Regions from separate parts of the Arthrobacter sp. Ld5 genome, predicted to be linked through region 1. Evidence: predicted binding sites of a transcription regulator. Region 1 holds the regulator's gene; the other holds the start of a gene.
What was found. Region 1 encodes LexA, which represses DNA repair genes until DNA is damaged. Its sites were predicted from a motif close to TCGAACANNTGTTCGA; they were not measured.

Region 1 (3,921 bases):
GGGACACGAGCAGGCGCGGGCGTCCGGGAAGAAGGGTGAGGGCGCTCGCCGTGCCGGCCTGCGCGAATTCGCCGTAGGCCTCGTCCACGATGATGATGGCGCGCGCATCCTCGCCGGCCTCGTAGGCGGCCTCGACCACGTCGAGGCCCAGCGCCGTGCCGGTCGGGTTGTTCGGCGAGCACAGGAACACGATGTTCGCTCCCGAGGCGCGGACCGCGGCCGCGGTGTCCTCCGGCGTCATGGTGTAGGCGGCACCGCGCGCGGCCGTGACGTAGCGCGTGCCCGTCCCGCTCGCGAGCAGCGGGTACATCGAGTAGGTGGGAGGGAAGCCGAGCGCGGTACGTCCGGGGCCTCCGAAGGCCTGGAGGACCTGCTGGAGCACCTCGTTGGAGCCGTTGGCCGCCCACAGCTGCTCGGGCGTCAGTCCGTGCCCGAGGTAGTCCGCGAGGTTCTTCCGCAGTTCCGTGAACTCGCGGTCGGGGTACCGGTTGAGTCCCCGGGTCGCCGCCGAGACGGCCTCCACGATCGCCGCGTGGACGTCGGCCGGGACGCCGTAGGTGTTCTCGTTGACGTTGAGCAGGATGGGGACGTCCAGTTGCGGGGCGCCGTACGGGTGCAGCCCGACGAGGTCGTCACGCAGGGGAAGGTTGGCCAGGGCTTCGACGGAGGAGGACACCACTTCAGGTTAAGGGATGCCGTCTTCGACGGACGAATGATCCACGTGCCCGCGGCCCGGTAGGGTGCGGTTCACCCGGCAGCGGGTACCGCGATGCTCTGCCCGGCCTGCACCACGGAGCTGTGCAGATCGTTGAGCTCCACGATCTCCGCGACGACCTCCCGGGGGTCGCGGTCCGGCGCGTAGGTCACGGCGAGGTCCCACAGGGTCTCCCCGGTGGAGACGTTCACATCGACCGTGGCCGTGGACGTGGGTGCCAACTCCCCCGCCCTGGCCTCGGAGGTCAGGAACGCCGCGAGGAGAATCAGCGCCGCGACGCCGAGGGCGATCGGCAGGCCGACCAGCAGCAGGCGGCCCCGCCGGGTCAGCGTCAGGGGGCGGTCCGCACTCCGCTGCGTGGAGGTACGAACCGGGCCGGGACCGGAGGCTGCCGCGGAGGGCACGGGGACGGTGGGGAGGGGCGTGGGGAGGAGCCTGAGATGGTTCTCGGCCCGAGCGGGCGTCCACAGCGAGCTGCCATGCAGTGCGGGTGTAACCATTGCCGTTCCTCTTTCCTTCGAATGTCCGCGCCGGACGACCGTCCGATTCGAACAAACGTTCTAATGAGTATCTGCCTATTTCTAGCACCTACGGACGATCCATGTCGAGACTCGGTCGAACATATGTTTGAAAACTGCTCCCGACTGTCCTAGCGTGGAGAGATCAGGACATCGTCGGCGGATGCCGCTCTCCACGGGCGGTTCCGTGGTCGATGTGTCCCACACAATCAGCCGCCTCTGACAGAACGGCTTCCCGACCACGGAAGCGGACCGGCGGCGACAACCGGATCAGTGATCCAAGGCGAAAGGCGCACCAGTGGCGGAATCACCAGCCGCGGCCCGGCAGGAATCGAACACTGCCGACGTCCCGGCGGATGCGGTACCCATCTCCGCGGGCCGGGGCCGGCCGCGGGGTCGCTCGGTGTCCAAGGGGCTGACCGCCCGGCAGCTGACGATCCTCGAGACGATCCAGCGGTCGATCGCCGACAAGGGGTATCCGCCGTCCATGCGGGAGATCGGTGACACGGTGGGCCTCGCCAGCCTGTCCAGCGTGACCCACCAGCTGTCGCAGCTCGAGCGGCTCGGCTACGTGCGCCGGGACCCCAAGCGTCCCCGCGCCATGGAGGTCCTGCTCCCGCTGACCCTGGCCCCGGACACCTCGGGCACCCGGACCGGCCCGTCCGCGGACGGCAGGCCCGCCGTCGAGCACGGGATCGCCGTCGACACCGCCCTCGTGCCGCTCGTGGGGCGTATCGCCGCCGGCGGGCCGATCCTCGCGGACCAGATGGTCGAGGACGTCATGCCGCTGCCCCGCCAGCTGGTCGGCCACGGGGACCTGTTCATGCTCAGGGTCTCGGGGGACTCGATGGTGGATGCCGCCATCTGCGACGGCGACTGGGTGGTGGTCCGGCGGCAGCAGAGTGCGCAGAACGGGGACATCGTGGCAGCGCTGCTCGACGAGGAGGCCACGGTCAAGACGTTCCGCCAGCGGGACGGCCATACCTGGCTCCTCCCGCAGAACACGCGCTACGAGCCCATCCTCGGCGACCACGCCAGCATCATGGGCAAGGTCGTCTCGGTGCTGCGCGCCCTGTAGCCGTCGTGCGGCGGGCGGGCCGGAGCGTCAGCGGGCGGAGAGACGCTCCAGGATGCCCGTGACGGTCGCGCGGTCCGTCGTCGCCCAGAAGGGTGGGAGGGCTGCCCGCAGGAAGCCGCCGTACCGCGCCGTGGCGAGGCGGCTGTCCAGGACGGCCACCACGCCCCTGTCCCCCGCCGCCCTGATCAGGCGTCCCGCGCCCTGCGCGAGCCGGACGGCGGCGTGCGTGGCGGAGACGCTCATGAAGCCGTTGCCCCCGTTCCTGGCCACCGCCCGGGTGCGGGCGGTCATCAGCGGGTCGTCCGGGCGCGGGAACGGGATGCGGTCGATCACGACCAGCCGGCACGAGGCCCCGGGCACGTCCACGCCCTGCCACAGGGACATGGTGCCGAACAGGCAGGTGTCCGGTTCGTCCGCGAACTGCGTGACCAGGGCGTTGAGCGAGGACTCCCCCTGGCACAGGATCTCGAAGTCCACCTCCGGTCGCAGCGCCTCCGCTGCCTCCTCGGCGGCACGCTTCGACGAGAACAGTCCCAGCGCTCCTCCCCGGGACGCCGTGAGCAGTCCCAGCAGCTCCTCGAGCTGCGCCTCGGAGGTGCCGCGCTCGGGCTTCGGGAGGTCCTTCGCCACGTAGAGGACGCCCTGCCGCGGGTAGTCGAAGGGACTGCCGACATCGACCCCCGTCCAGGCGGGTGCTCCGGGACCGCTGAGTCCCAGCGACCCGGCGACGGGACCGAACTCGGAGCCGATCGCGAGGGTCGCGGAGGTCAGGATCACGGTGTGGTCCTCGAACAGGCCCTCCCGGAGGCGTCCGGCGACGGACAGCGGCGCGACGTTCAGCGTGGCGGGTGCGCTCTCGTCGGGCTGGGCGTACCCCGCGCCCGGCGTGAAGGTGCTGGGACGCGACGCCCACACGACCTCGCCCAGGTCCGACGCCGCGAGGATCCGTTCGGCGAGCTCGAAGACCAGCGTGGTGCGGGACCGCGCGACCTGCCGGCCGCCGTCGGCGTCGGACTCGGACTTGCCGTCCGTCTTCGTGTCCGACAGCGCGGCCCGGGACGCGTCCCGCACCTGGGCGAGGGCCTGGCCGAGATCCTCCGGGAGCCCTCCGGGCAGCAGGCCCGAGGGCACGAGCTCGGCGGCCGCCTCGAACGCGTCGGCGGCCGTGTCGAGGGCGCCGGTGGCGATGGAGGCGTGGCGGCGGAGCGCCGCGGCCGCCGCGCTGACCATCGAGGCTGAGAGCTGGCCGGACACGGCCCCGGTGACCCGGTCGTGGAGCTCGTGCGCCTCGTCGATGACGACGACGTCGTACTCCGGCAGGACGGCGAGGCCCTCGAAGGCGCTGATCGCGAGCATCGCGTGGTTGGTGATGATGATGTCGGCATCCGCCGCCGCGGCGCGCGCCTTCTCGCTGAAGCACTCGGAGGCCACCGGACAGCGTGCTGAGCCGAGGCACTCCATGCTGGAGACGGACACCTGGCGCCACGCGCGGTCGCTCACGCCGGGGACGAGGTCGTCGCGATCGCCGGTCGTCGTCTCCTCGGCCCACTCGCGCAGCCGGACGACGTCCCTGCCGAGCGCCGAGGACGGGCCGTCGGTGGCCGGCGCCG
Region 2 (3,921 bases), on a different contig from region 1:
GCGGGCATCCTGGTGTTCGCGGTGCTGGGGGCGTTCTCGGTCAACTTCACGCCGATCGACGTCATCATCCTGCTGATCGTGGGCATCCTCGGGTTCTTCATGCGGCGCTTCGGCTATCCGATCGCGCCGATGGTGGTGGGGCTGATCCTGGGGCCCATCTTCGAGAGCCAGCTGCGGCGGTCGCTCGCGATCTCCCAGGGGGATCCCGTGGCGCTCGTGCAGTCGCCGGTCGCGGCGACGATCTACGTCGTGCTGATCGTCATCTTCGCGCTCTCCCTCCTGCTCAAGCGGCGGCAGCGCCAGTTCGAGGCCATGGTGGCTGCGAACGCCGACGCCTCCGCCGTCGTGCGGAGCACGGCATCCGACTCCGCGTTGGCGGATGCGGTCCCGACCACCGCGACGTCCGCGGACCCGACCGATCGAGAGGACACCGGCCGATGAGCACGATCGTGGTGGGCTACGTGCCCAACGCACTCGGGGAGGCCGCCGTCTCCGAGGCCGTCGAGGAGGCGCGGCGCCGGCAGGCGGACCTCGTGGTCATCAACACCACGCGCGCCGACCGCCTCGTGAACCCGGCCTATGCGGACGACGATGACGTCTCGAAGCTCGATGCCCTGCTCCGGGCCACCGGGGTGCCGTTCTCGGTCCGCCACAGCATCTCCGAGGCCACGGCGGCCGAGGAGGTCGTGGACACCGCGGAGGAGCTGGGCGCCGAGCTCATCGTCATCGGGCTGCGGCACCGGACGCCGGTGGGGAAGCTGATCATGGGCTCGACGGCGCAGACCATCCTGTTGTCGGCGCGCTGCAACGTCCTGGCGGTCAAGCTGCCCTAGCGGGGGCTTCCACCGTCGAGAGACTCCGTGCGCCGGGCGGTCCCTCGACTGAGGGCGAGATGGCCACCGAGGAAACCGGCTCCCGCCATGACGGCGTTCCCCGCGAGGCCGAGTCTCGTGCCGAGGGCGAAATGATCCCGCCTGCGGGCGATCAGCGACCCCAGGAGGAGGAAGACGGCGATGTCGGTGCCCAGTGCGTGGACCGCAGCGATCCGGCGCTCGGTTCCTTCCATGCCCGCCCAGTCGCCGGCGCCGGAGATCGCCGTCGGCACGGACGCCACCACCCCGGTGCCGACCAGCAGTGTGGCACTGCTGCGGGCGGATTCTCCACCACCCAGATCGAGGATGGATGCACTCAGCCAGCACCCGAGCGTCACGTCGGTAAGCACAGGATGGATCGAGTGGCCCAGAACGCCGGTGTGGAGGGGGCTCCGCCGTGCCCAGCCGATCACCGGGCCGTAGATGATTTCCTGTGCCCGGGCCACCTTCTCCGACACAGGGCTGGCCCCGACGGACCTGGCTATTCGCTGCGGAAACGGCAATTCCTTCACGCTGCAGGACGCTAGGCGCGCTCGGCACGGCAGGACAGGGCCGTAGGTCCTGCAGGGGTCGAGGAGCGGCCCGCCATCATGCTGCTGCCGGGTAGAGGATGAGGTCGATCACCGAGTGCATCGGTCTGGGAGTCCTCCTGGACATGGCCATCCTGGGCCGGGATGCTCCGGGCAGACGTGTCCCGGGCAGTGGCGGCGAGGTCGAGACGTAAGTGTGGCCGGTGGGGGTGCGTCGTTCGATCCCGTTCGCCGAACCAGGCATAGTTCGGGACGACCAGCCGGTGGCTTCCTTGATGTAGTTGCAGTTCTCGCACAGCCCCTGCCCACCATCGGCACTCGTGGTACCGGTGAGGCGCCACGGGACGACGTGGTCGGTGTGCCTGATCGGCGCATCGCAGTACGGGGTGCGGCAGGTCGCGTCCCTCGCGGCGATCAGGCGGCGCAGTCCGGGCGGAAAGAGCCGGGCCCGCGATTCCATACCCACCAGTTGCCCGGTCTCCGGTGCGGTATAGAGCCGCCGGAGCCAGACGTGTGCGGCGCGCCCGTCGAGCGTGCCGGACCCATCGGCGCCACGCTTCTCTGCATGTTCCCGGAGGAGGTCGCGGGCGATCTGCGCCGGGACCGGACCGTAGCCGGGCAGGTACGCCGGCTCACTGTCGCCCTGGAACAGGGTGCGGTCGGTCATGATGAGGTGCACGTCGGCCTTCACCGATCCGGCGGGCGCGCCGGTGACCCGTTCGACGAGGGCATCGGCCATGAGCTGCCCGCGCCCGAGCCCGCGATTGCTTCCGGCGGTGGTCAGGGTGTCGGCATGACGGGACAGGGCCGAGTAGGCACTGATCGCCTCGGTCGCGGGAAGCAGGGCAGTCAGGTACGCCATGGCGTCCGGGGCCGGCCGACAACTGACGTAGCGCTCGCCGACCGCCTTGCGGGCCCTTGCCACGGCGGCCGCCGGCTCGAGACGCAGGGCGATCCTCCGGGCCCGGTCCTTCACCCCCTGCGTACCGACGCCCTCGAGGGCTCCGCTGTCGGCGGCCAATGCCGTGTCCACGGCATGCCGGTTCTCGGCGCTGAGGCAGATGGTCTCGCGAACGATCAGGGTCGCTCGCCACTCACTGATGACCCCGGATTCCAGGGCTGCGAGAGTCCGGGGCATATCGGCGACGAGCGTTCGGGCCAGTCCCAGCAGACGTGACCCCTGGTGCGGGGATTCCCGCCTCGCCAGGGCGACTTCGGCGGCCACGCCCCGACCCCGCTGATCCGCAGGCACGCCTGCGGCAGCCTCCGCTCGCCGTCGGGCAGTATCCAGGTCCAGCGCCGCACGGGCCTGCGCAGCCGCGGCTGCGCACTTCAGGTCCTCGAGAGCCCGCAGTTGCGATACGAGTGCTTCCTCATGACCTTCGACGGGTTCCGCGGGGGAGGCCGCCGTCGCGGACACTCGAGCCGACGGTGTCCGGGGATCGAGCGCCCTGATCCACCCCCGCACGACGGAGGCGGCTGCACCCGGCGCACACGCACCGAACGGAGATTCCCGGACGCCTTCTTCGGACATGTGTTCTATTTTACGGGACATGCCCTAGAACACAATAGCGAATGACTCGTTCGTGGATCTCCGATGCCGCGCGTCCTGGAGCTCGGCCTCAATCCGTGCGGAGGCTCCGCCAGGGCACCAAACTGCCCGTCGCGTCGTGGTTCCAGGCCTGAGGACACGACTGGATCACGTCCGGCCCCGGCACGGACGGACGCACGAGCAGTGCGGCGCGGTGCCGCCCCGGGAATGCGGGAGGGTGACGCCGCGCTGCACAAGGCATGACAAAGATCGGGTTCCTGTCCTTCGGGCACTACCAGGACGTGAGGGGCTCGCTCGTCCCCACCGCGCGGGAGTCGCTGGTCCAGGCCATCGACCTGGCCGTGGCGGCCGAGGAGCTCGGTGTCGATGGCGCCTACGTGCGCGTGCACCATTTCGCCCCGCAGTATTCGGCGCCGTTCCCGCTGCTCGCCGCGATGGCCGCGCGGACGAAGACCATCGAACTGGGCACCGGGGTGATCGACATGCGCTACGAGAACCCGCTGTACATGGCCGAGGAGGCCGCCGTCACCGACCTCGTCAGCAACCGGCGCCTGCAGCTCGGGATCAGCCGGGGGTCGCCCGAGACGGCACTCGACGGATGGCGCACGTTCGGGTACCTCCCGTCCGAGGGCTCCGACGACGCGGACCTGGCACGCGACAAGGCGGCGCTCTTCCGCCACGCGATCGCCGGCCGGGGGATCGCCCAGCCCAACCCGCGGATGTCGGGCAGCGTCGGCAGGCTCCCGATCGACCCGATCTCGCCCGGACTGTCCGAACGCATCTGGTGGGGATCGGGCACGCGGGCGACGGCCCGGTGGGCGGGGGAGCAGGGGATGAACCTGATGAGTTCGACCCTCCTCACGGAGGACACCGGCGTCCCCTTCGACGAGTTGCAGGCGGAGCAGATCGAGGTGTTCCGCACGGCCTGGTCGGAGGCCGGGCACGCATGGGCCCCGAGGGTGTCCGT

Region 2: a site for LexA is predicted at 2,929-2,944, ahead of ACSGDB_RS00720 (DUF222 domain-containing protein). Genes of this name have one in related genera too.

The regions. Positions count from the first base shown of each region.
Region 1 is NZ_JBPKBO010000005.1:48,052-51,972, forward strand. Features, by position in the region: gene ACSGDB_RS02755 (histidinol-phosphate transaminase) at 1-676, opposite strand, end outside; gene ACSGDB_RS02760 (LysM peptidoglycan-binding domain-containing protein) at 748-1,215, opposite strand; gene lexA (transcriptional repressor LexA) at 1,601-2,311, shown strand; gene ACSGDB_RS02770 (ATP-dependent DNA helicase) at 2,339-3,921, opposite strand, start outside.
Region 2 is NZ_JBPKBO010000002.1:70,664-74,584, reverse strand. Features, by position in the region: gene ACSGDB_RS00735 (tripartite tricarboxylate transporter permease) at 1-441, shown strand, start outside; gene ACSGDB_RS00730 (universal stress protein) at 438-833, shown strand; gene ACSGDB_RS00725 (DUF2231 domain-containing protein) at 830-1,285, opposite strand; gene ACSGDB_RS00720 (DUF222 domain-containing protein) at 1,461-2,822, opposite strand; gene ACSGDB_RS00715 (LLM class flavin-dependent oxidoreductase) at 3,194-3,921, shown strand, end outside.